2 regions of the Halovibrio sp. HP20-59 genome follow, and region 1 is predicted to be linked to the other one. Evidence: predicted binding sites of a transcription regulator. Region 1 holds the regulator's gene; the other holds the start of a gene.
The links. Region 1 encodes sigma-54, which starts transcription at its own class of promoters, with help from an activator protein. Its sites were predicted from a motif close to TGGCACNNNNNTTGCTNT; they were not measured.
Positions count from the first base shown of each region.

Region 2: a site for sigma-54 is predicted at 8,479-8,496, ahead of codB (cytosine permease). Genes of this name have one in related genera too.

Region 1 covers NZ_JAWJUW020000005.1:117,803-129,884, forward strand. Annotated here, with positions in the region: gene rapZ (RNase adapter RapZ) at 1-214, opposite strand, end outside; gene RZA33_RS07735 (PTS sugar transporter subunit IIA) at 318-788, opposite strand; gene hpf (ribosome hibernation-promoting factor, HPF/YfiA family) at 793-1,101, opposite strand; gene RZA33_RS07745 (RNA polymerase factor sigma-54) at 1,199-2,620, opposite strand; gene lptB (LPS export ABC transporter ATP-binding protein) at 2,765-3,490, opposite strand; gene lptA (lipopolysaccharide transport periplasmic protein LptA) at 3,535-4,053, opposite strand; gene lptC (LPS export ABC transporter periplasmic protein LptC) at 4,065-4,634, opposite strand; gene RZA33_RS07765 (KdsC family phosphatase) at 4,635-5,177, opposite strand; gene RZA33_RS07770 (KpsF/GutQ family sugar-phosphate isomerase) at 5,219-6,205, opposite strand; gene RZA33_RS07775 (ABC transporter ATP-binding protein) at 6,488-7,309, shown strand; gene mlaE (lipid asymmetry maintenance ABC transporter permease subunit MlaE) at 7,310-8,110, shown strand; gene mlaD (outer membrane lipid asymmetry maintenance protein MlaD) at 8,127-8,591, shown strand; gene RZA33_RS07790 (ABC transporter substrate-binding protein) at 8,640-9,299, shown strand; gene RZA33_RS07795 (STAS domain-containing protein) at 9,296-9,634, shown strand; gene RZA33_RS07800 (BolA family protein) at 9,728-9,979, shown strand; gene murA (UDP-N-acetylglucosamine 1-carboxyvinyltransferase) at 9,991-11,253, shown strand; gene hisG (ATP phosphoribosyltransferase) at 11,343-11,996, shown strand; gene hisD (histidinol dehydrogenase) at 12,010-12,082, shown strand, end outside.
Region 2 covers NZ_JAWJUW020000003.1:37,157-49,238, reverse strand. Annotated here, with positions in the region: gene RZA33_RS04400 (PLP-dependent aminotransferase family protein) at 1-991, shown strand, start outside; gene RZA33_RS04395 (anti-sigma factor domain-containing protein) at 975-1,685, opposite strand; gene RZA33_RS04390 (RNA polymerase sigma factor) at 1,664-2,227, opposite strand; gene RZA33_RS04385 (fasciclin domain-containing protein) at 2,426-2,977, shown strand; gene pcsA (phosphatidylcholine synthase) at 3,126-3,809, opposite strand; gene RZA33_RS04375 (GNAT family N-acetyltransferase) at 4,161-4,610, shown strand; gene RZA33_RS04370 (rhodanese-like domain-containing protein) at 4,621-5,076, shown strand; gene RZA33_RS04365 (YbaK/EbsC family protein) at 5,154-5,708, opposite strand; gene codA (cytosine deaminase) at 5,760-7,013, opposite strand; gene codB (cytosine permease) at 7,031-8,296, opposite strand; gene RZA33_RS04350 (sensor domain-containing diguanylate cyclase) at 8,705-10,174, shown strand; gene RZA33_RS04345 (amino acid ABC transporter substrate-binding protein) at 10,162-11,058, shown strand; gene RZA33_RS04340 (amino acid ABC transporter substrate-binding protein) at 11,133-12,020, shown strand; gene RZA33_RS04335 (TetR family transcriptional regulator) at 12,024-12,082, opposite strand, start outside.

The sequences.
Region 1 (12,082 bases):
GCGAAGGTAATTGTTCCAACGCCCCAGGTAAGTTACGCGCATCAATACTGACCGCCAAATGAGCACGATTACCCTGACCGCGTAATTCGTCCACCAATGATCCCAGCAGCATGGCGGGGAGGTTATCAATCGCATAATAGCCGAGGTCTTCCAGCGCTTGTAAAGCGATAGACTTACCGGACCCGGAGCGGCCGCTAATGATGACCAGTTGCATAGAATCTCTCTTTGCTTTGCTCAAGCTGCATTCATTGGTAGGGGTGAGTGAATAAACAATCGCCGTATGATCGGCACCTTCAGTAACAGTAACTCACACCCCGTTAGGGGGTGGAGAGCTCGCGAATTTTGGCGGTGATAAGTTCGAGTAACTCACGCTGACTGCCTGCTTTGCGCAACTGCTGGCGCGTACCACCATCATTCATGATGGTGGCTACCTGGCCTAGCAGGGAGAGGTGGGTGTCATCGGCTTCTTCCGGCACCAGTAGAACAAATACCAAGTCAACCGGGTCGCCGTCGATGGCGTCAAAATCAACCGCTTCTGAGAGTTTTAAAAACCCAGCGATCGGAGCAGTGCAATGGGGGCTACGCGCGTGGGGAATAGCCACACCGTTACCGATGCCGGTACTGCCCAGACGCTCACGGCCGATTAATCGGCTAAACACTTCTTGGCTGTCTAGACTGGGAATATTTTGGGCAATAAAGGTGCTGTAAAACTCCAGCACCCTTTTTTTGCTGCCTCCGGGAACGTCAAATAGCACCCGTTCCGGGGGGAGTATGGTTTCCAGCGTCATTGATTTAACGCACACCCGCGCCTTGGGCGCGCGCTTGTGCTTTTTCCTTATGTTTGACGAGTTGACGGTCTATTTTGTCCGCCAGGGCGTCGATAGCGGCGTACATATCACTGTCTAGGGCCTCCGCGTGTAAATCAGCACCTGCGGCGTGCAGCGTACACGCGGCCTGCTGGCGCTCTTTCTCAACTGATAGGGTGACTTGCACCGTGGTTATATTGTCGTAATGGCGCTCTACACGTTCTAGCTTTTCGTTAACATAGTCACGCAAGGCGTCAGTCAGTTCTACGTGATGACCAGTGATATTGACTTGCATTGACGTACTCCTTTCTATCGGACTGTTCTTCGATTGTAACCCTTTTTGCCATGTTGCAAAGCCCCTTGTCGAGAGTTTCCTGAAACGGTGGCAGGGCCTAGCGCAAGCGACGCCGCTCGCTGGATGAGGGAATGCCCATGGCTTCGCGATATTTGGCCACGGTACGACGCGCTACCTGAATCCCCCCTTCGCCTAATAGCGTCACTAAACGGCTGTCGGAAAGCGGTTTGCCGGGTGATTCTTCATGAATCAGTTTCTTGAGCCGCGCACGAATGGCCGTGCTGGAGTGGCTGTCGCCGTCTTGGCCGCTCACTTGGCTTGAAAAAAAGTATTTGAGCTCGAACACGCCCCGGGGGGTATGGATATATTTTTGTGTCGTTACCCGCGAAATAGTCGATTCGTGCATCTCCACGGCCTCGGCAATATCGGCCAATATCAGCGGCTTCATGGCTTCTTCGCCGCGCTCCAAGAAGCCAATTTGGCGGGTGACGATTTCTCGACCGACGCGCAGCAGGGTGTCGTTGCGGCTAGAGAGGCTTTTAATTAACCAGCGCGCTTCCTGCAAGTGCTCTTTGAGAAACTGATTATCCTGGCTTTTATCCGCCCGCTTTATCAAGCTGGCGTAGTCAGGCTGAATGCGCAGCCGCGGCAGGGCTTCAGGGTTAAGTTCTAAATGCCAGCCCTCGTGGTCGTGGCGTACTACAAGGTCGGGGGTTACATAGCTATCATCGGTGTCGCCATAGGCACTGCCAGGGCGTGGATCAAGGCCGCGAATCAATTGGATAACTTCGTTTAGCTGTACGTCGTCGAGTCCCAGCCGCCGTTTTAGCAAGCGCATGTCATCCTTGCCTAGCGCCTCAAGAAATTGGCGTACGAGTCGGCGTGCGGGCACCAGCAGCGGGGTGTTATCGGGAAGGGCGGCGAGTTGCAGCATTAAACATTCGCGCAGGTCCCGGGCAAAAATGCCGGTGGGCTCGAACTGCTGTAGTTTGAGCAGGATGGTTTCGACTTCGCGCTGGCTAAGTCCCTCCACCCCTTGAGCGCGGAGTCCTTCACGAATATCGTTAATGGGCTGGGTTAAATAGCCGTTGGCGTCTAGCGCGTCGATGAGGCTTTCGGCAACGAGCTGCTCACGGTCGCTGAAATCGGTCATGGCCAGCTGCCATAAAAGGTGACCGTGCAGGCTTTGCCCAGCGGCCTGGCGCTCAAAATCGGGACCTTCACTGCTGCCACTGCTACCCGTATTGCCTAGGTCTTGATAAGTATCTGACCAATCGCTATCGACGGATAGCTCAGTGGGAATAGTGTCTGACCACTCTTCCTCTTTAGGCTCGCTGGCAGCCTCTTCTTCGCTGAATTCGTCCTCTTGCTCCAGCATCGGGTTGGCATCTAGGGCCTGCTGGATTTCTTGACGCAAATCCAGCGTCGATAGCTGCAACAGAGCGATTGCCTGCTGCAACTGAGGTGTCATGGTCAGCTGTGTGCCAATACGCAGTTGTAGAGAAGCTTTCATGACCATCTGAGAACCACTCGCTAATCGGAAAGGTTTACCCTAGTGCGAGTGGCTTGCAGGTGCAAGTGCAATAAGCATGCCATTGGTCGTAAAGTTGTTGCAGAGCGCTATTTACAGGAAGAAAAAATGCGCATAAGGATAAGCGTGAGCTTATAGGCGGAAGTCGGCGCCTAAATAAACATCTCTTACTTTTTGGTTGTTGAGGATCGACGCCGGTGGCCCGCTGGCAATGATTTGACCATCACCGACAATATAGGCGATGTCGCAAATATCCAGGGTTTCGCGCACATTGTGATCGGTAATCAGCACGCCGATATGGCGTTGCTTAAGGGCGCGAATGATGGTTTTAATTTCGCCCACCGAAATGGGGTCAACGCCGGCAAAGGGTTCGTCGAGCAAGATGAAGGCAGGCTCAGTGGCAAGCGAGCGGGCAATTTCGACCCGCCTGCGCTCGCCGCCGGAAAGGCTCATGCCGAGGTTGTCACGAATATGGCTGATGTGGAAGTCTTCAAGCAGCGCCTCCAAGCGCTGTTCGCGGTCGCTGCGGCTAAGGGCTTTGCGGGTTTCGAGAATCGCCATAATATTGTCAGCAACCGACAATTTACGGAAAATAGACGCCTCTTGAGGTAGATAGCCAATCCCGGCCGCTGCGCGCCTGTGCATCGGGGCGTGGGTTAGATCCGTCGCGTCAATCCCTACCTTGCCTGCATCGGCTTTTACTAGCCCGACAATCATATAGAACGAGGTGGTTTTCCCTGCACCGTTGGGGCCGAGTAAGCCGACAATGCTGCCTTGGGCAATTTCCAGGTTAATATCTTTTACCACCCGGCGGCGCTTGTAGCTTTTGGCCAGGTGGTGAGCATAGAGGGTTTTGATCGGCGCAGTTTCAGTTGTTTCAGCAGTTGCCACAAGTTGACTCCCTATTCTTCCGGCTGGAGGGTCATGCGAATGCGCTGGGGCTCGCTGCCTTCAACGTTTGAGCGGGCTTGAATCACTTCACGGTCAATAAAGTATTCGAGCCGTCCTCCTTTAAACGTGTCTTGCCTTTGGATCAGTTCGGCTTGATCAATCAGCTCTACCCGGCGCTCGGCGACGTGATAAATAATCCGTCGTGCCCAGCCTTCGGTAGGGCCGTCCTGGTCTTGCGCTTGATGGCGTAAGTAGGCACGTTCACCGGTGGCGGTTGCTGTCGAGAGTTCGCCCGCGTCATTGCGTTGGATTTCGACCCGCTCGCCGCGCAGCCGCATTTCGCCCTGGCGCACTTCCACATTCCCGGTGTAGACGGCGGTGCCGGCACGCTGATCAAGATCTAAGCGGTCGGCTTCAACTTCCACAGGTGCTTGTTGCGGGGAAGAATTGGTTTGGGCTGCCGCGGTTAGCGGTGCCGTAAACGCAAAAAGAGCAGTGTAGACGAGGGCGTTGAAAATAAGCGCTTTCATGGCGGTTCCTATTAGCGTTGCGTGGCCGGGGGATGGATGCCGCGGACATTGTCAGTGAGCCGCACCTGGCTATCGTCAAGCCACACATCCATACGTGACGCAGTCATTTGCTGGGGAGGTTGCTGCAGCATTACCGGTGTTTGGCTCCAGGCATGCCGCTGTAGCCCATCATAGTGCAATTCTTGCGTATCCAGTTGCCAGCCTTCGTTCGGGGCGATAAGCCGTGCTGAGCCCGTTAAAACAAGCACCTGAGTCGCGGTGTTGAGCGTTCCTTCATCGGCGTTGGCCAGCCATTGGCGGCTGTCGCTGTCGAACAATACCGCTCTGGGCTCTTCAGCCCAGGTTTCGCTGAGTTGCGGGGTATGAATCAGGCGCGGCGTTTTTAGCGACTGCATGATATTACCAGCGTCATCAAATAGCGTTAGTTCAGCGTTTTCCAGCACATGCCCTGGCTCTTGGGCCTGCGCTTCGGGGTCGATGGCCATTTGTTTCGGTCCGCCTGGGTCAAGCCATACCAGCAGCGCGCCCAGGGCAATAAAGAGCCCCGCTAACCAAGCGCGTGTTTTTAGCCGCTTAAACATTTAGCCACGACCGTGCAAGTAGGTATCGAGCACCGCGCCCCAGTGCCCCTGAGCTTCAAGCAGCGTGTCGCAAATTTCGCGTACCGCTCCGTGGCCACCCAGTCGCTCCGTTGTCCAGTCGGCATGGGTGTGCATATAGTCGGGGGCGTTGGGTACGGTAATGCCGACACCGCAACGCTTGATAGCGGCGAGGTCGGGCAGGTCGTCGCCGCAATAGGCCACGTTCTCCAGTGCTAAATCCAAACGCTGGCAAAGCCCCCGCAGAGTGGCCAGTTTGTCTTCGCAGCCTTGATGGACATGATCAATGCCGAGTGCAGCGGCGCGCTGGCTAACCATGGGGGAGTCGCGGCCGGTAATCAGGGCAACGTGAATGCCTACCCGCTTAAGCAATTTTAGTCCGTGGCCGTCCTGGGTATGGAAGGCTTTGATTTCGATACCGTCAGCCTGAAAATAGAGGCGGCCGTCGCTCAGTACACCATCAACATCTAGCGCCAGTAGGCGTACACGGCGGAGTTGGTCAAGTAGCGCAGCAGATAGCGTCATAAGGTCTCCATTAAAAATCGTTAAGTTTTGCTGTTAATTGGTTAAATAACGCCGCTAGCCAGTAAATCGTGCATATGTAACGCACCAATGGGACGCTGCTGTTCATCGACCACCGCTAGCGCCGTAATCCGGCTCTCTTCCATAATGCGCACTGCTTCTGCTGCTAGTATATCGGGGCCAATGCGCTTGCCTGGACGGGTCATCACATCATCGACGAGCACGTCGCGTAGATTGTGAAATTGATCCAAGGTGCGGCGCAGGTCGCCATCGGTGTACACCCCAGCGAGACGTCCCTCACTATCCACTACGCAGGTGAAGCCTAAACCCTGTCGCGTTATTTCCAATAGAGCATCGCGCAGCGGGCTGCCTAGCGCGACCTGAGGCAACCGTTCGCCCTCGTGCATTAAGTCCCTAACGCGCAGCAGTAACCGCTTGCCTAAGCTGCCGCCGGGGTGGGAAAGGGCAAAATCTTCGGCGGTAAAGCCGCGCGCTTCGAGTAGCGCGACGGCGAGCGCGTCGCCCAGCGCCAGGGCCGCCGTGGTAGAGCTGGTGGGGGCGAGATCCAACGGGCACGCTTCGCGTTCAACGCCGCTGTTCAGGTGCGCATCGGCGTGTTTGGCAAGGGTAGACTGAGGGCGCCCCGTCATGCTCACCAACGGCGTGCCCAGGCGCTTAAGCAGCGGCAACAGGGCGGTCACTTCGGCGGTTTCGCCCGAGTTGGAGAGTGCCAGTACTACATCCGTGCGGGTGATCATGCCTAGATCGCCATGACTTGCTTCCCCGGGATGCACAAAAAAAGCCGGTGTGCCGGTGCTGGCAAGCGTTGCGGCGAGCTTGCCAGCGATATGGCCGGATTTCCCCATGCCGGTCACGACCACTCGCCCTTGGCAGGCCAGTATCAGCTCGCAGGCGCGGTCGAAGCTTTCGTCAAGCTTAGCCTGGAGACCGCCAATGGCTGCCTGCTCAATTTGCAGCGTACGCAGTGCACTTTCGCGTAGTAGGCTGGGTGGGGCGAGAGGCTGACGCATGGCGTGATCTCTTAACGAGTGAAAATATAAAAGCGAATAGCTGCTTAGAATAACATCTTGGCGCCCCTGATAGGCAGTGCTGAGCCCGCAGTTAAGCCGCTAGACGCTATTGCTGAGTAAGTCATTTGCAGATTAAGGCGCCCCACCATCGAGCGGTAGTGTTGCGTAGCATTACAGTACAATGTTTGATAACGTTTTAGAAACGCTGTTTTTTAACTGCTAGGACAGCAAGTAGGGTATGATAGCTAATTAATATGCGCCTCGCTAAGGGTCAACTAAGCTATGACAGACGCTCCCTTTATCGAAATTGAAGAGCTTTATTTTTCACGCGGCGATCATGAGATTTTTCGCGGTGTGAACATGACCATCCAACGGGGCAAGGTGACCGCGATCATGGGCCCCAGCGGTTCCGGCAAAACCACGTTGCTCAAGCTGATAGGGGGGCAGCTGACGCCCGATCAGGGGCGGGTTTTGATTGATGGGCAGGACGTTCATCGGCTATCTCGAAAAGCATTGTTCACGTTGCGTAAACGGATGGGCATGCTGTTCCAGAGCGGCGCGCTTTTTTCCGATTTGGATGTATTTGAGAATGTCGCTTTTCCTCTGCGGGTACATACCGACCTGCCTGATACCATGGTACGTGACCTGGTGCTACTCAAGTTGCAGGCGGTCGGCTTACGCGGTGCGTATCGCTTGGCGCCCGCTGAGCTGTCGGGGGGGATGGCGCGTCGGGTGGCCCTGGCGCGGGCGGTGGCGCTTGATCCTGAGCTGATTTTGTACGACGAGCCGTTTGTGGGTCAGGATCCTATTTCCATGGGCGTGTTGGTCCAGCTTATTAAGCGTCTTAATCAAGCGCTGCAACTGACCTCGGTAGTGGTGTCTCACGATATCAAGGAAACCTTGAGCATCGCGGACTACCTCTACTTGATTTCGGATGGTCAGGTAATCGCTCATGGCACACCGCAAACCCTGGATACCAACCAAGATCCGCGGGTTAGCCAGTTTATTCATGGTGAGCCCGATGGCCCTGTGCCATTTCACTATCCCGCTGACCCGTTTTATCGCGATATCTTGGGTGACACCATGACCACGAAGGCAGGGTAAATGCAGTCAAATTTTTCTAGCAGCAGTGAGCGCATCAGACGTTTAGGTCGTAGAGGGTGCGATTTAATCGAAGCCTGGGGCCGCGCTGGCGTGTTTCTTGCTCAGTCGGCAATCGGTTTGCCCTCTCGAGAGGGTTGGCGGCTATGGTTGCATCAGATGCACTTTGTGGGCGTGCTCTCGCTCGCGATTGTACTGGTGTCGGGGCTATTTATCGGTATGGTGCTGGCGCTGCAAGGGTATACCATCCTAGTCGACTTTGGCGCTGAGCAGGCGTTGGGTCAAATGGTGGCACTTTCGCTATTGCGTGAACTCGCCCCAGTGGTAGCCGCACTGTTGTTTGCTGGCAGGGCGGGCTCTGCTTTGACAGCTGAAATAGGATTGATGAAAGCCACCGAGCAGCTCACTAGCATGGAAATGATTGGTGTTGACCCGCTGCGTCGAGTGGTGGCGCCGCGCCTATGGGCCGGTTTTGTGTCGCTACCGGTACTAACGGTCGGGTTTAGCGTGGTAGGTATTTGGGGCGGCTATTTGGTAGGCGTCGAGTGGCTGGGCGTGTTTGAAGGCTCTTATTGGAGCAACATGCAGGCTAACGTGGCTTTTATCAACGACATTGGCAACGGTGTCATAAAAAGCATGGTATTTGCCGTGGTGGTGACCTGGATTGCGGTATTCCAGGGCTACGACCTAGTGCCCACGTCTGAAGGTATTTCGCGCGCAACCACGCGTACAGTGGTGTATTCGTCGCTTGCAGTTCTGGGGCTTGATTTTGTCTTAACTGCCGTTATGTTTGGCGGTCTTTAATGGGTGGAGCAGTTTCATGAAACGCAGTAAAACCATGGAGTTCGGTGTTGGTCTGTTTATGATCGCGGGCATCTTGGGGCTGGTATTCCTCGGCTTGCGTGTCAGTGGTTTGACACTCTCTGCCCCCACTCAGTCGTTTCAATTGGAGGCCAATTTCGCCAATATTGGCAGCTTAAAACCCCGTGCTCGGGTCACCATGGCGGGGGTGACGGTGGGGCGAGTTGAATCCATTGAATTGGATACCCAGTGGTTTGACGCGCGGGTTGTGATGAGCCTCGATAGTGAGCTAGAAGGCCAGCTGTCTCAAGATTCTATTGCTTCCATTCTGACAGCGGGACTATTGGGCGAGCAGTACGTCGGTATTAGCGTGGGCGCGGACCCCGAGCCGTTGGAAGATGGGGATACCATTCGTGATACCCAGTCGGCGCTGGTATTAGAAGAACTTATCCAGCAATTTGTGTCCAATATGGCAAGTAATTAAAAGCTAATCCAACAATCCAACGTAGGTTGGGGTGATGAGGTGAAAGTTATGAAAGGAGTAAGTTGGGTGCTAAATCGTTGGTTGCTGGCGGTCACAGCGATGATTGCATTATTGGCTTCGTTGCAAGTGCAAGCGCAGTCTCAGTCCCCAGAGGCGCTAATTCGCGATAATGTTGAGTCACTGATGGCGGATCTTGAGGGCCGCAAGGATTATTACGCTAACAACCCTGGCGAACTTAAAGCATTGGTTGATAGCAATTTGGATCAAGTGGCTGATTTTCGCTACATCGGTGCTAGCGTCATGGGCAATTATTTTCGCAATGCAACGCCCGAGCAACGCCGCCGGTTTGCCGATGTATTTCGTCAAACGTTGATTGATACGTACGCTCGCGGTCTGGTGACGTTTGATTACAATGAGCTGCGGGTGCTGGATAACCAGCAGTCTCAGCGTTATGAGGACCAGGCTAGCGTCGCTATGGAGGTAGTAGCTGATGACGGTGAAGTCTACCCGGTGAGCTATAGCCTGCGGCTTTCTGACGGCGAATGGCGGGTGGTCAATGTGATCGTTAATGGGATCAACCTGGGGTTAACTTTCCGCAACCAGTTTGATCAAGCCATGCGCGATAATAACCGTGACTATGATGCGGTCATTGACGGCTGGTCACCTGATGTTGGTGTTGAAGAGTTGGAACAGGGAGGCGATGCGTGACAGCCCTATTCTCGCGCGCTAGCGTCACTGTGGTTGAGAAGGGTGACACCTTGTCGGTGACAGGCGATGTGGATGTGACACTGGCGGCCGATGTGGCCGCCAGTGGCGTTCAGTGGCTGGAATCAACGTCACTTGCCGCGGTTACGTTGGATTTTAGTCAAGTTAATAAAGCTAGCAGCGTTGCTATTAGTGTCTTGTTTGAGTGGCTACGTATTTGCCAGCGGCGCGCTATTAGTGTCCAGGCGATACATTTTTCAGCGCCTTTGCTTAGGTTGGCATCACTGGCGGAGCTGGATGATTTAATCGAACACCCAGCGGCCACGCTGGGTGTTTAATGCGCCGCCATCGCCAAGCGCGTTGCTTTTCTTTATTATGTCTATCCAATTACGTTTCTTAATAATGATGCCCCCAAAGGAGTTTTTTGCGCCATGCAACCCAACGAGGTAAAAGCACTGCTTGAATCCCGCATCGATGGATGTCAGTTCCATATCCAGGGTGAAGGCTGTAATTTTCAGGTGATTGCGGTTGGCGATGCCTTTGAAGGTCTTTCTCCGGTGAAACGTCAGCAGCTTGTTTACGCTGCGCTTAGCGACGAGATAGCTTCGGGTGCGCTTCACGCCATTAGCATTAAAACGTTCACCCCGACGCAGTGGCAAACTGCGCCGGAAAACGTCCAATAACGGCCGGTTAAATGGATAAATTACTTATTACCGGCAACGGGGCGGTAGACGGAGAAGTGTGGGCAAGCGGCGCTAAAAATGCCGCGCTACCCATCCTGTGTGCCAGCCTGTTGGCCGATGGACCGGTGGTGATTGGCAATTTGCCCCACCTGCAAGATATTACCACCACGCTAGAGCTGCTCGGCCGCATGGGCGTTGAGCCGGTGATGGGCGAAAAACTGAGTATCCAGCTGGATGGTTCGCAGGTCACTCATTGCCACGCGCCCTACGAGTTGGTCAAAAAGATGCGTGCCTCGATCCTGGTGCTAGGCCCGCTGCTGGCGCATTTTGGCAAAGCTGATGTGTCGTTACCCGGCGGCTGTGCCATCGGCTCGCGCCCGGTGGATTTGCATATTCGTGGCCTGGAGGCCATGGGCGCTGAGATTCGCGTTGAGGCTGGCTATATCCGCGCGCGGGTCGATGGCCGCTTGAAAGGGGCGACGATTTACTTCGATACTGTCACGGTAACCGGTACCGAAAACCTGCTGATGGCGGCGACTTTGGCCGACGGCAAGACTGTTTTAGAGAACGCTGCCCGCGAGCCTGAAATCGTCGACTTGGCGGAGTGTTTGATCAAGATGGGCGCTCACATCAGCGGCCAGGGCACTGATACCATCACCATTGAGGGTGTCGAAAGGTTGCATGGCTGCGAACACGACGTGATGCCTGATCGTATTGAAACAGGCACTTTCCTTGTGGCTGCAGCAATGACGGGTGGGCGCGTTAAAGTTAAACGCACCCGGGCAGATATCCTGGATGCCGTGATTGCCAAGCTTGAAGAGGCGGGGGCCGAGGTGACTAGCGGCGAGGGCTGGATTGCTTTGGATATGCACGGTAAGCGCCCTACCGCCGTCAATATTCGCACAGCACCTTACCCGGCGTTCCCAACTGATATGCAGGCACAGTTCGTGGCCATGAACGCCGTCGCTGTAGGGCATTCTCGAGTGGTAGAGACCATCTTCGAAAATCGCTTTATGCACGTTCAAGAGCTCAATCGCATGGGCGCTAATATTGTGTTGGAAGGTAACACCGCCCTGATTGAAGGAGTTGAGAAGCTTTCCGGCGCGCCGGTGATGGCAACCGATCTGCGCGCCTCCGCTTCGCTAGTCATTGCAGCAATGATGGCCGAAGGCGAAACGCTGGTAGATCGTATCTATCATATTGATCGTGGCTACGAATGCATCGAAGAAAAGCTGCAGTTGCTGGGTGCGCGTATTCGCCGTATTCCTGGCTGAGTCATGCTACTAAGTTTTTATTACTAAAGTCTCTGCTATTAAGTTCCTTCTGCTAAGCCCTTGCATACTAATAACCATTGGCCAACACGATGAGTAAGCAACTGATTTTAGCCCTCTCGAAGGGCCGTATCCTGGAAGAGACGCTGCCGCTGCTAGCCGATGCGGGCATTGCGCCCGTTGAAGATCTCAGCAAAAGCCGCAAGCTACTCTTTGATACCAACCTGCCCGATGTAAAACTGGTGATTATCCGTGCCACCGACGTGCCTACCTACGTTCAGCTAGGGGCCGCCGATGTGGGGATTGCAGGCAAAGATGTGCTGCTTGAGCACGGTGTTGAAGGGCTTTATGAGCCATTGGATCTCGATATTGCCCGCTGCAAATTGATGACGGCTGGCGTCACCGGGGAATTGCCTGCCCGTGCGCGGCGCCGGGTGGCTACTAAGTTTGTCAATATCGCGCGTCGTTATTATGCCGAGCAGGGTATCCAGGCCGAGGTCATCAAGCTCTATGGTGCTATGGAGCTTGCGCCCTTGATGAATTTGGCTGATGAAATTGTCGATATTGTCGATACGGGCAATACCTTACGTGCCAACGGCATGGAGCCGCGTGAATTAATCGCCCATATCAGCACGCGCTTGATCGTCAACAAGGCGGCCATGACCATGAAGCATGAGCGTATTAAACCGTTACTGGCCCGCTTAGACAGCGCAGTTAAAAAGCGTCAGGTACAGCTTGCCGAATAATTTGAGGTGACCTATGAGCGATCCTATTAGCGAACAAGCGATCAGTGAAACAAACGTTAGCGAACAGCCCACGATTGCTCGGCTAT
Region 2 (12,082 bases), on a different contig from region 1:
GGTAGCACGACTGGCCATTACTTCTGGCTGCCTGCTACACCCGGACGACATTGTGATTACGACCGGCTGCCAGGAAGCGCTTTCGATTGCGTTGCGCACCCTCACCCAGCCCGGCGATGTGGTGGCCGTGGACTCGCCCAGCTTTTACGGCACCATGCAGATCCTCAAGGCCAACGGCTTAAAAGCGCTGGAGATTCCTACCGACCCACAAACCGGTATCAGTCTGGAAGCCCTGGAGCTGGCATTGGAGCAGTGGCCAATCCGCGCCATACAGGTCACGCCGACCTTCAATAACCCGCTGGGCTACACCATGCCTGAAGCACGCAAGCGGGCGCTGTTTCAGCTTGCCCAACGCTTTGATGTGGCGATTATCGAAGACGATATCTACGGCGATTTGTCATTTAGCCTGCCAAGGCCGCGCACGGTGAAATCTTTCGATGACGACGGGCGCGTGATGCTTTGCAGCGGCTTTTCCAAAACGGTGGGGCCGGGGTTGCGGGTGGGCTGGCTGGCGCCGGGCCGTTACCGCGATCAGGCGCTGCACATGAAGTATGTCTCCACCGGCGCTTCGGCCACGCTGCCGCAGCTGGCAGTGGCGGAGTTCGTCGCCAAAGGGCACTACGAGCGTCATGTCCGTTACGCCACCCGCCAGTACCAGCGCCAGCGCGATATCATGATCAGTTGGGTGCAGCGCTACTTCCCCAAGGGGGCGGGTATCAGCTATCCACAGGGCAGTTTTTTGCTCTGGGTAGAGCTACCCGCCGCCGTGGATTGTGTGAAGCTCAATCAGCGCTTAGCGCAGCATGCTATCCATGTAGCGCCGGGGTCGCTGTTTTCTGCCTCGGGCAAGTTCCGCCAGTGCCTGCGTCTGAACTATGCGTTTACGCTAACGCCGGCCATCGAAGACGCCGTGCGAACCTTGGGTGAGCTTGCCACTGAGATGGTGGCAGATGCGCAGCAGCATGAGGTAGGCCTTATAAATTCAGAGTAGTGCCTCGCACGGGGGTCAAACTGCCATGGTCGATAATCGGCCCGGTTGGCTGACCTCCAGGCGCTCCTCCCTGGGGCTCTACACTGACGGCTAAATCGGCAGTGAATAATTGCGCGCGCAGCTCCTCGCTGGGTTGTAGGCGTCGGCTGCCTTGCTCTGGCAGCAAGCCTAGCGAGATGGGCGTGCCATCGGCAATCAACCACAGTTCACCGGTCTGTTCGCTGCCGACTTGGGTCGGTTGAACCGCTTGCACGATCAGCTCTCCCTCCTGGGTCGCGCTAATGATCCAGCCTGGCGTGCGTGATTCGTCCTGAACCACGAAGACGGCTTCTCCGTCTGGCAGCTGGGTCCGTTCAGCTTGTTGCCAAAGAAGGCCTAGCGCTATCGCGATCACCCCAAAACTGGTCGCCATGGTTTGCCATGCACCCAGGCGTTGCCACCAGCGCAAGGATGATGCGCCGGTCGCCTGGGTAATGCGCTGCCAGACCTCCCTGGGCGGTGTTTTAGGGTCCAGTTGCTCGTTGAACAGGTGCAGGTATTCTCGCCACTCTTCCACGTCATTACGCAGGTCATGGCTGACAGCCAACAGCGCCTCAAAGCGTGCTTTCTGATCGCTATCCAATACGCCCAGTACGTACTCGCCAGCCGCTAGGTGGCGATCGTGAGGGTCGCTTAAATCCCATTGGTTAGACATGTTTTTAACCTCTCAAGTCCACGGCGGATCCAGCTTTTGACGCTGCCCAGCGGTTGGGACAGAGAGTTAGCAAGCTCGCTGTGAGTCATGCCCTGAAAGTAGGCCATTTCCATTAACTGGCGCTGATGTCGACTGAGTGTGTCGAGGCAGTCGTTCAGTTTGTCGTTTTGCTGATGATTGATGCTGTCATCTTCAGGGTCGTCGGCGCCTAATAGCGTTGCTAGCAAGGGTTCATCGGTGGTGGTGTCCTGTGGTTTTTGGCGGCGCAGCCAGTCGATGCCAATATTGCGAGCGAGTGTTGAAAGCCAGGTCATTGGCTTGGCTCGCGTGGCGTCATATTGATCGGCAGCATGCCAAATTCTGATAAAAGCCTGTTGCAGACAATCTTGTGCGGCACTTTCATCTCTTACTATACGCAGCAGTTGAGCATATAGATGCGCACTGGAGAGGCGATAGAGACGTTCAAATGCTTGACTGTCGCCTTGGGCACAGCCGTGAAGCTGGTCAATAAGATACTGGTGGCGCTGCGTTGCATCTAGCATTCAGGCATCTCTGCACAATAAACCGAATCGTCAGTCTTGGTGAGTCCGCCGTTGAAGGCAATAGGCGCGCTTTCCGGTGGTCAATAAAAAATTATTGCGATAACTGTTGAGATAGCTGCATCCACCTAGGCGTTAGGCGCGTAAGTGTTAATGAGCTTGTATTGTTGAGCTTTTTTAATGACAACCAGGAGATGCCCAATGAAACTCAAACTTCTTACTGCCAGCCTATGTGCCGCTGCTCTCTATACCGGCGTTGCCGTTGCTGACCATGGCCCGACCACGGTAGGTGGCGCCAGCATGCTTCCCGAGCGGAATATCATCGAGAATGCGGTTAATTCGGGTGACCATGAAACACTCGTCGCCGCTGTAAAAGCAGCTGAATTGGTTGATGTGTTACAAGGCGAAGGTCCGTTTACCGTATTCGCTCCGACGGATGATGCCTTTGCGAAACTTCCTGATGGCACTGTCGATACGCTTCTGCAACCAGAGAATCAGGAACAGCTACAAACTGTCCTTACCTATCATGTTGTGCCTGGCAACCTGACGCGCGATGTTTTGCTGGAAGAGGTAATGGAAAATGACGGTACGGTAGCGTTTAAAACTGTCCAAGGTGAGTACCTCTCCGTCATGCGCAACGGTAACAATTTGATGGTTATGGATGCCCAGGGTAACAATGCCAATATTACGGTCGTCGATGTCGCCCAGGAGAATGGTGTTATCCACGTGGTCGATAGCGTGTTAATGCCCTAACGGTTCAACTCGTATCGGATAACCACCGTCATCCGTTCTAGGTGACGTCTACCCACCGCCTGGCAAGCTAGGCGGTGGTTTTTTATTGGCCAGGTGGCCATAAAAATCCTTCTCGGGGGCGATAAAGTCGTTAGCCATCCGTGATCTGTCAATCGAACCATTCTTTCGCGGTACGCCACAGGCAGATACCGACGAAGTACACCGAGGTGACGCCCCAGCCCCATAGTGCCCAGGCTGCGTGCTCGGGGGTGGAGAGTACCAGCGACGTGGCACAGACGAACCACAAAAGCGTCACAGCGATATTGAGTGGCATGAACAGGCGCACCCGGAACGGGTGAAGAAACTTCATCCGCGTCACGGTGAGGGCGGCCAGCAAGACAATCACGGCAAACGTGAACAAGGGCGGCAGGTCAAGAATATAGACGTAGATCGCGACGACGTTCCAGGCGGCAGGAAAGCCGACAAAGAAATTATCCTGGCTTTTCATATTGACGTTGCAGAAACAGAACATCGATGACAGCAGAATGATGAACACCGTCAAAAGCCCGAGATTAGGCGGTAGCTCAATGAAGAAATAGATGAAAAGTGACGGGATAAAGGCCCAGGTAAGGTAATCGATGACCATGTCCAGAGTTGAGCCATCGAAATGGGGCAGCACGGTCTTGACGTCGAACTTGCGGGCCAGGGCGCCATCGAAGCCATCGACCAGCATTGCCGCGCCTAGCCAGAGAAGGCAGGCAACCGGATTATTGTCGACCAGGGCGAGCATCGCCATCGTGCCGAGCAGAACGCCGCTGGCTGTGAAGGCGTGCACGCACCAAGCCTTACCTATCGAAGCGCGGGACTCTGTTTGCGAAGAGAACGGTTGAACCACGTTGACCCCATTGGGAACGCGTTGTCCCCTTGCTGGTTGGTAGAAAATTGTGTGTATGAAGAACGTTACCCTACTATAGGAAGGTACTTGGAGAATACGCAGGCAGGCCATCTATTGATGGCGGGCGGCGTTTTTCTGCCATGCACCTTAAAGCAATGGTCACCGGTGATGCCTTAGTGCAAGGTAGAGAAGGAAGCACATCGTCAGCCGTCAACTCAACGTGTTGGATCCACGCCTTTAGAGGCCACTATAGCTGCAAGCTGTGTTGCATCACCACCCATGCATCACCACCCAACTGGAGCAGTCGTTATGGTTCATATTCGTTCGGCGGTACTCAGTGACCTGGAAGCACTCAGTAGTTTACTTGATGGCTATCGTCAGTTTTATAAACAACCGAGCGATACAGACGCGGCGCGTAGCTTTCTGCGCCAGCGCATGGGGCTGGGAGATTCATTCATTCTGGTTAGCGAGAACAGTGAAGGAACGCTCACGGGTTTTGTACAGCTATATCCTGGTGTTTCCACGGTGGGCCTAAATGCCCGCTGGACGCTAAACGATCTCTTCGTGCTGCCGGATTGTCGTGATAAAGGCACCGGGAGGGCATTAATGGAAGCCGCTACAAAACTGGCCCACGATCACGGCGTTGCACGCTTGATATTAATGACGCAAGTAGAAAACGAGCGCGCTCAACACCTTTATGAATCATTGGGCTGGCAGCGCAACACCGCTTTTTACGGCTATTTACTCGATATTAAATAAGGGCCAAGCGATGAAAAACGAGCATCAATCCGCCGTGTTGGCGTTTCCGCCTGCTAAGCCCGCGGCCATGGCCGCTGCGATGTATGACAAGCTTTGCTACCACACGGATGCCTGGGACGTGGCGCAGGATTTGGCCAATGGCATTGCCGAGATCGTAGTGATCGATACACGTAGCTTTGAGCACTACTGTGCCGGGCATATTCCAGGAGCGATCAGCCTGCCGCATAAAGAGATGACGCCAGCGCGCTTGGCTGAGCTGGATAACACCCTTGTTTATATCACTTACTGCGATGGCATTGGCTGCAACGGCTCAACCAAAGGCGCCTGGAAGCTGGCCAGCGCCGGGCTACAGGTAAAAGAGCTGTTGGGCGGGTTGGACTTTTGGCGTCGTGATCAACATCCTATTCAAACAGGTGAGCAGATGGGAAGCATGGAGAGCGCGGAGACTGTGGCATGTGGGTGTTAGGTGATTAAGTGCATGAAAATTAATTATGTTGCATTTGTTTAACTTCAGAAAAGTACACTGACGTTATTTTCAAATAGCTAACGTGGCTTTGCCTGCCCAGAATGGTTCTGCTCGATTGATGTCTCTAAATTTTTTGCGTTGGCTTGAGAGCTGAGTAAGTAATCAGTCTCCGGCAGCTTGCACACATCCACCCACTGGGCATTGACCAGTTCGGCCAGGCGCTTGGGGCTCAGGCGTACGGCGCTGTTGGGCGAGCCGGCGGCGGGTAGCACTTCTTCAAAGGCGTGGAGTGATTCATCGCAGTACACCGGCAGGTCGGTGGCGAGGCCAAAGGGGCAGACACCGCCCACCGGGTGGCTGGTGAGTTCCATGACGGTGTCGGCGTCGAGCATCTTGGCCTTGCCGCCGAAGGTGTCGCGAATCTTGCGGTTATCAATGCGCGCGTTGCCGCTGGCAACGATGAGCAGCGGTTTTTCACCCACCCGAAACGCCAGGGTTTTGGCGATCTGCCCGGGTGCCACGCCGTGGGCCTTGGCGGCCAACTCTACCGTGGCGGTGCTGGTTTCAAGCTCTTCGATGGTCACATCCGGTGCATGCTCGGCAAAGAACTGGCGAACGGTCTCGACGCTCATCGTGAAATCCCCGTGTTGGCTGAAAGCCTAACCTAACGCGCTTGGGTTGTATTAGCCAAGCCACGGTGGCGTGGTGATTCTGGCTGGCTCGCGCTGCATGATGATCTCGCCGTTTCGTACCGAGAGCAGTACTTCGCCCTGGGCGCGCAACACGCTGTAATCGTCCTCGCCGTCCAGCAGGTTGAAGCTGGCGGGTTTGCCCACTTCAATGCCGTAACGTGATTCGATATCGAGCGTGCGCGCGCTGTTGTCGGTAATCAGCGACAGCGCCTGGCTGAAGTCCTGATAGCCCATCATATGGCAGATATGCAGGCCAAAATCCAGCGTGCGTAGCAGCTTGCCGTTGCCCAGCGAGTACCAAGGGTCGACGATGGAGTCTTGGGCCAGGCATACGTTGATGCCCGCCTCGTTGAGCTCCTTCACCCTGGTCACGCCGCGCCGTTTGGGGTAGCTGTCGAAACGTCCTTGCAGGTGAATGCTTTCGGTGGGGCATGAGACAAAATTGATACCCGAGCGTTTAAGCAGCAGAAACAGCTTGGAGCAATAGGCGTTGTCGTAGGAGTGCATAGCGGTGGTGTGACTAGCCGTGACGCGGCTGCCTAAGTCGTTAAACAGCGCTTCGCAGGCGAGTACCTCAAGGAAGCGCGAGTTGGGGTCGTCGATTTCATCACAGTGGACGTCCACCAAGCGGTCGTACTTGATCGCCAGCTCAATCACCCGCTTCATGGAGGCGACACCCAGTTCACGGGTGTATTCGAAATGCGGAATACCGCCGACCACATCGGCGCCGATCTCCAGCGCTTCTTCCAGCAGTTTCTCGCCCCCTGGGTAGGAGAGCAGGCCGTCTTGAGGAAAGGCGACCACCTGGATATCGATTTTATCTTTTAACTCATCGCGCAAGGCGCACAGTGTTTTTATCCCAATCAGCCTCGGGTCGCTAGTGTCTGCGTGGGTGCGCACAAACTGAACGCCGTTGCTGATTAGCAGGTTAAGCGTTTTCAGCGCCCGCTCGCGAATGTCGGCCTCTGACAGCATGGGCTTGCGTTCGCCCCAGCGCTCAATGCCCTCAAACAGCGTACCGCTCTGGTTCCAGTTTGGCTCACCCGCCGTCAAGGCTGCGTCCAGATGAATATGTGGCTCAATAAACGGCGCGCAAGCCAGCTTACCATTCGCATCAATTTGCCCAGCGCTTGCGGTTTGAGGCGCGTCTTGGGCGGTAATCGCACTAAATTCGCCGTTATCAATGTCTATACGATAAAGCTCAGGGCGTTGGCGCAGGCGGGCGTTAATTATCTGCATGCTCATATAAAAGAGAGACTCACTTATTGCTTAGCAGTAGAGGGAAGGCTATCACCCAGCGTAGCGTGTTTGAGGCGTAGCAGCACGGCGTAGCTTGCCGCTGCTATCGCGATACCTACCAGTGGGGGCAGTAATGGTGAGAAGTAGGCAGCGCCCGCGCCTAGCGCATAGGCGGCTAATCCCCGGCGATTAAAGTCGGGTAATGCAGCAGTCTTCAGCGAAGGGTAGCGGCCTTTATGCTTGAGCCAGAAGTCCGCCATGATCACCCCGCCCATGGGCGGAATAAAGGTGCCCAGCAGCACCAGGAAGGGGATCAACAGGTTGTACATGCCACCGACCGCCAGCACGGTACCAATGGCTGCGCCGCCTACCGTCACCAAACGGCGCTTCTCGGTGCGCAGTAAATTGCAGCCCGCCACGGCGAAGTTGTAGATGGTGTTGTCCTGTGTGGTCCAGATATTCAGGAACAGCATCAGCACGGCGATGGTGACAAAGCCCTGGGCGATCAATACATCCACGATATCCGCCTGCTGGTAAATCATGGTGCCCAGCGCACCGGTCAGTACCATGAAACCGTTACCGACAAAAAAAGCCGCCAGGGTCGCGAGCACGGCAATTTTCGGCGTTTTGGCGAAGCGGCTCCAGTTAGTCGCTTGAGTGCCGCCGCTGATGAAGGTACCGATAATCACGGTAATCGCCGCTGCTACGCTCATGCTTTCCGTGGGCGTTTGCTGGCTTAGCCCGGCAAAGCCGCGCACATCCACCAGACCGGTAAACAGACTGATGACGATAAACAGCATCATGGCGGGGACGGCAAACCGCGATAACCAGTCCATGCCTTTATAGCCAATCATGGCGGTCACGCAGAAACCGAACCCAAAAAGCACCATTAAGGGGATTTCCAGCCATTCAGGCATCCCGGTGGTGCGTACCAGTACCAGGGCAATCGTCGCGGTACCCCAGGCGTACCAGCCAATTTGGGTAAAGCCGAGAATAAAGTCAGAAAGTTTGCTGCCCTTTTCGCCAAAGCAGAAGCGCCCCATCAACACCGAGGTGAGCCCGCTTCGACAAGCGATATAAGCAAGTGTCGCCGCGTAGGCGCCCAGCAGCAGGTTGCCAGCCATAATAATCCATAGCAGCTGGCCAATCGGGAAGGCTTGGCCCAAGGAGCCACCTGCCCACATGGTGGCGGTGAAAAAGGTAAAACCGAGCAATACGGCAGAAGTCGAGAGCAAGCCCTTGCGGGCGCTGATGGGGACTTCGCTTAGGGGGTAATCGGAGTGTCGCATGGTGATCTCCTAGCCAAAGGTAACAGTTAGCCCAAAAGTGCTTATTTATCAAAAAGGTTCAAAAGTACCTGTTTATCAAAAGCCCCAAAGTGCTTATCAACAAAAGTACTTATCAAAAAAAGCAGTTATCAATAAAAGGGATCAAGCAAAGCGCAAACAATGCAAGCGCGAATGAAAATAACTGAGCAATAATTATGCCAATAAGCGGGCTTTTGGAAAAACGTGTTGTTTGTGTTTTTTTTAAGGTCTATTCAGTCTTTTTAGTGGTACTTTTAAAATAAAGCCTAATAAATTTTAATCATTGCCGAAGAGCGTTGTATACGACAAATACCTCGTTAATAAAGAAGAGTCATTACAGAGACTGCTCTCCACTGCCGATGGTATAGCAAATAAGGGACTCCTAAGCACATGCAACAACCCCCTCGGGCGAATTCATCAGCGACGGTGACCAAGCTGCCCTGGCACCATACGCTGGTAGGTAAGGTGGTGGTGTTTATGCTGCTGGGGGTTGTGTTTGCCTATTTAATGGGCGCGTTGTCGGGGTTTTTAATGGTAGAGCGTGGTGCGCGCGAACAGTGGTCGCGTGAAGCGCAGTTAAATGCGCAGATCGTCAGTGCTACTATTCGGCGTATCTATACCTCTGTCGCCGTCAATGCTGACGAAATGGGGCAGATCACCCATATTGTCTCTCAGCGACCCATTGGCGATGAGGATTCAGTGCTTGAAACGGGATTTAGTCCCGTCGATGTCCTGGCACTGGCCAGTGCCCAAACACGCAACAATGTGTGGCTGTTTGGAGCAACGCCGGAAGGCTCACTTGAGGTAGTGGCAGACGCTCTTAACGCCTCATCGGGATCAATGGCGAGGTTGACGGTGAATGCTTGGCAATCAACAGCAGAGGCCGCTGACTTTTACGTCGGGTTTGCCGGGGTCGGCAGTCAAGAACACTTTATTAGCTCGTTGCCTATTGTGACGCCTGACGGCCAGTTATTGGGCGTGGTTGTTTCAACCATTGGTCAGCGAGAAACGCTTTATCAGATGCGTAATGATCTGATTGGTAAAGCGTTAATAGCATTATTGGCAGTGTTGGTCGCAACTACCCTGGTACTAAGTATATTAATGCGTCATCTCTTCAGGCCAGTACCGATACTGGTTCGGGCACTGGCGGCCATAGCCAAAAATCAGACACAAAGCCCCACGCCTTATACCTCTCGCAACGATGAAATTGGCCGTATGGCAAAAGCCATTGATGCCCTGCGTAAGAAGGTCATTGAGCGAGAACACTTACTTGATGTAAAAGACGAAGCCCTTCGTTTTCAACACCTTGCTCACCATGATGAATTGACCAAACTGCCAAACCGGATACAACTTAATGACGCTTTAAAAGCGGCAGAGTACTCACTGCTGCAAGGTGATGTATTTAACGTCATATTGTTTGACCTTGATTACTTTAAAGACGTGAATGATAGCTTGGGCCATGCGGTGGGCGATGCGCTATTGATAGAAGTTAGCCAGCGAGTGCAGAGGTTGCTGAAAGACAACGATTTGGTGGCGCGCCTAGGCGGCGATGAATTTGCCATCATTCAGCGCGTCTCAGGCAGTGCATCGGAAGAGGGGGCTAAGGCATTGGCGGATAACATTGTTGCCACGCTCGGTGAGCCGTTTCAGATTGAGGCACAAGAAATCCACATCAGCGTCAGTGTGGGTATATCCAGAGCCCCCGTCGATGGTGACACCAGCTACGACCTGCTGCGTAACGCCGATATTGCGCTGTACGCGGCTAAGGCGAAAGGGCGTAACCGCTATATGCTGTTTGCCACGGGGATGAAGATGACAACGACGAAGACTGTTGGGAGGGAGAAATCATGCCCTGGTTAACCACTCTTATCATGGTTGGCGTGTTTAGTTGGCATAGCACCGCCTTAGGTGATCCGTTTTCCTCCTCGCCAGTACTGTCGCGTATAGCGTCGAATGGCGAAATCAACGTCGGTCATCGTACCAGTGAAGCGCCTTTTTCCTACGTGGCTAATGATAAGCCGATGGGGTATGCCATTGACCTATGTTTGAACGTCATAGAGGGCCTACGCAAGGAGTTGGTGCTAGACGAGTTGGCAATTAACTTTGTACCGGTAACGCCTGCGAATCGGTTTATCCTGGTGCGCAATGGTGAGGTGGACATTGAGTGTGGTGTGACCACTAATACGCCCGAGCGCCGCCGCCAAGCTGCTTTCTCTTTCCCGCATTTTTTAACCGCCACACGCTATGTATCGCTCACCGAGCAAAATATGCAAAGCATTGAAGATCTGGCTGGCCGCAGCGTTGTGTCAACAACAGGCACCATCAATATTGAACAGCTCAATGAGCTCAATCGCAGCAAGGGTTTGAATATATCGGTCATGTTGAGCCGTAACCATGAAGATGCCTTTTCCATGGTGGCGTCAGGTAAGGCATCGGCGTTTGTCATGGATGCTGTTTTGCTGGCGGGTTTGGTGTCATCTGCCGCGGACCCTAGCATGTTCAATATCTCAAAAGCAGCGCTGAGCAGTGCTGAACCGTATGGCTTAATGATGCCACCGGATGACCCGGTTTTTGTTGACCTAGTCAATAGTAAACTACGCCACCTTTATCAAAGTGAGGCTATTCACCCCCTTTACGCGAAGTGGTTTTTGCAGCCTATACCACCTGATGATCAGGTATTGAACTTGCCGTTAACGCCAGAACTCGATGCGATATTCGCCGATCCTGATAGTTACTTAGAGTAGAGGGGTGTGCGATGCATAAAACAACATTAATAGGATGTTGTAGCTTACTGGCAATAGCGCTTAGTGGAGGTCCAGTGCACGCAACGCCGCCACTTAATACGCTAGAACGAATAGCAAAAACGTCCATATTGCGGGTGGGGTACGGCGATACAGCGCCTTTTTCCTACCTAAATAATCAGGGTCAAGTCGTTGGTTACTCTATCGATATTTGCCAGCGTTTAGCTAAGCAGTTGAAGGAAAACCTAGGACTTTCGTCACTTGAAATAGTCTATGTGCCCCGTACCCCTAGTAACCGGGTTCAGCTACTCAACCGTGGCGATATTGATATTGAATGCAACGCCAGCACTAATACCGCCGAAAGACGGCGTAGCGTGCTGTTTGCCCTGAGCCACTATTTCGTCACCGTGCGCTATGTGGCACTGCGCGAGAGTGGTTTTAGGACGTTGGATGATTTAGCCGGGCAGAGCGTCAGCGTGGCGAGAGGTACGGTTAATATCGGGCAAGTCAATCAAGCGAACCGACAGCATCAGCTGTATTTATCGGTGGTGCTTGCCGATACGTTGCAAGAAGCGTTTGATTTAGTCACTGAGGGCCGCGTCGCTGCCTTTGCGATGGATGATATTTTACTTAGTGCAATGATTGCCGAATCAGAAAATCCCTATGCATACACCTTATCCGCTGAGCCATTAACAGAATCACAACCGCTGGGTTTTATGATGCGAACCGGCGATGACGCATTTGCTGACCAAGTCAATAAATCCCTTCATGCCATCTACACAAGTCCTGATATGGAATCGATTTACGACCGTTGGTTTCATCAGCCGCTGCCGGGTAAAGGCGTTACGCTTAACGTGCCGATGAGCGATGTACTGGCTGAACACTTTACGTCCCTTCGCGATTTCCCCTCGCGATATGGGAGTGGATTAAGCGAGCGGAAAAATTCCCAGAATGAGGCTAAATAGGTCTCAAGTTCCTACGGTTTGAGTGTTGAATAAACCACGGATTAATGTCTCTACGATGCCGT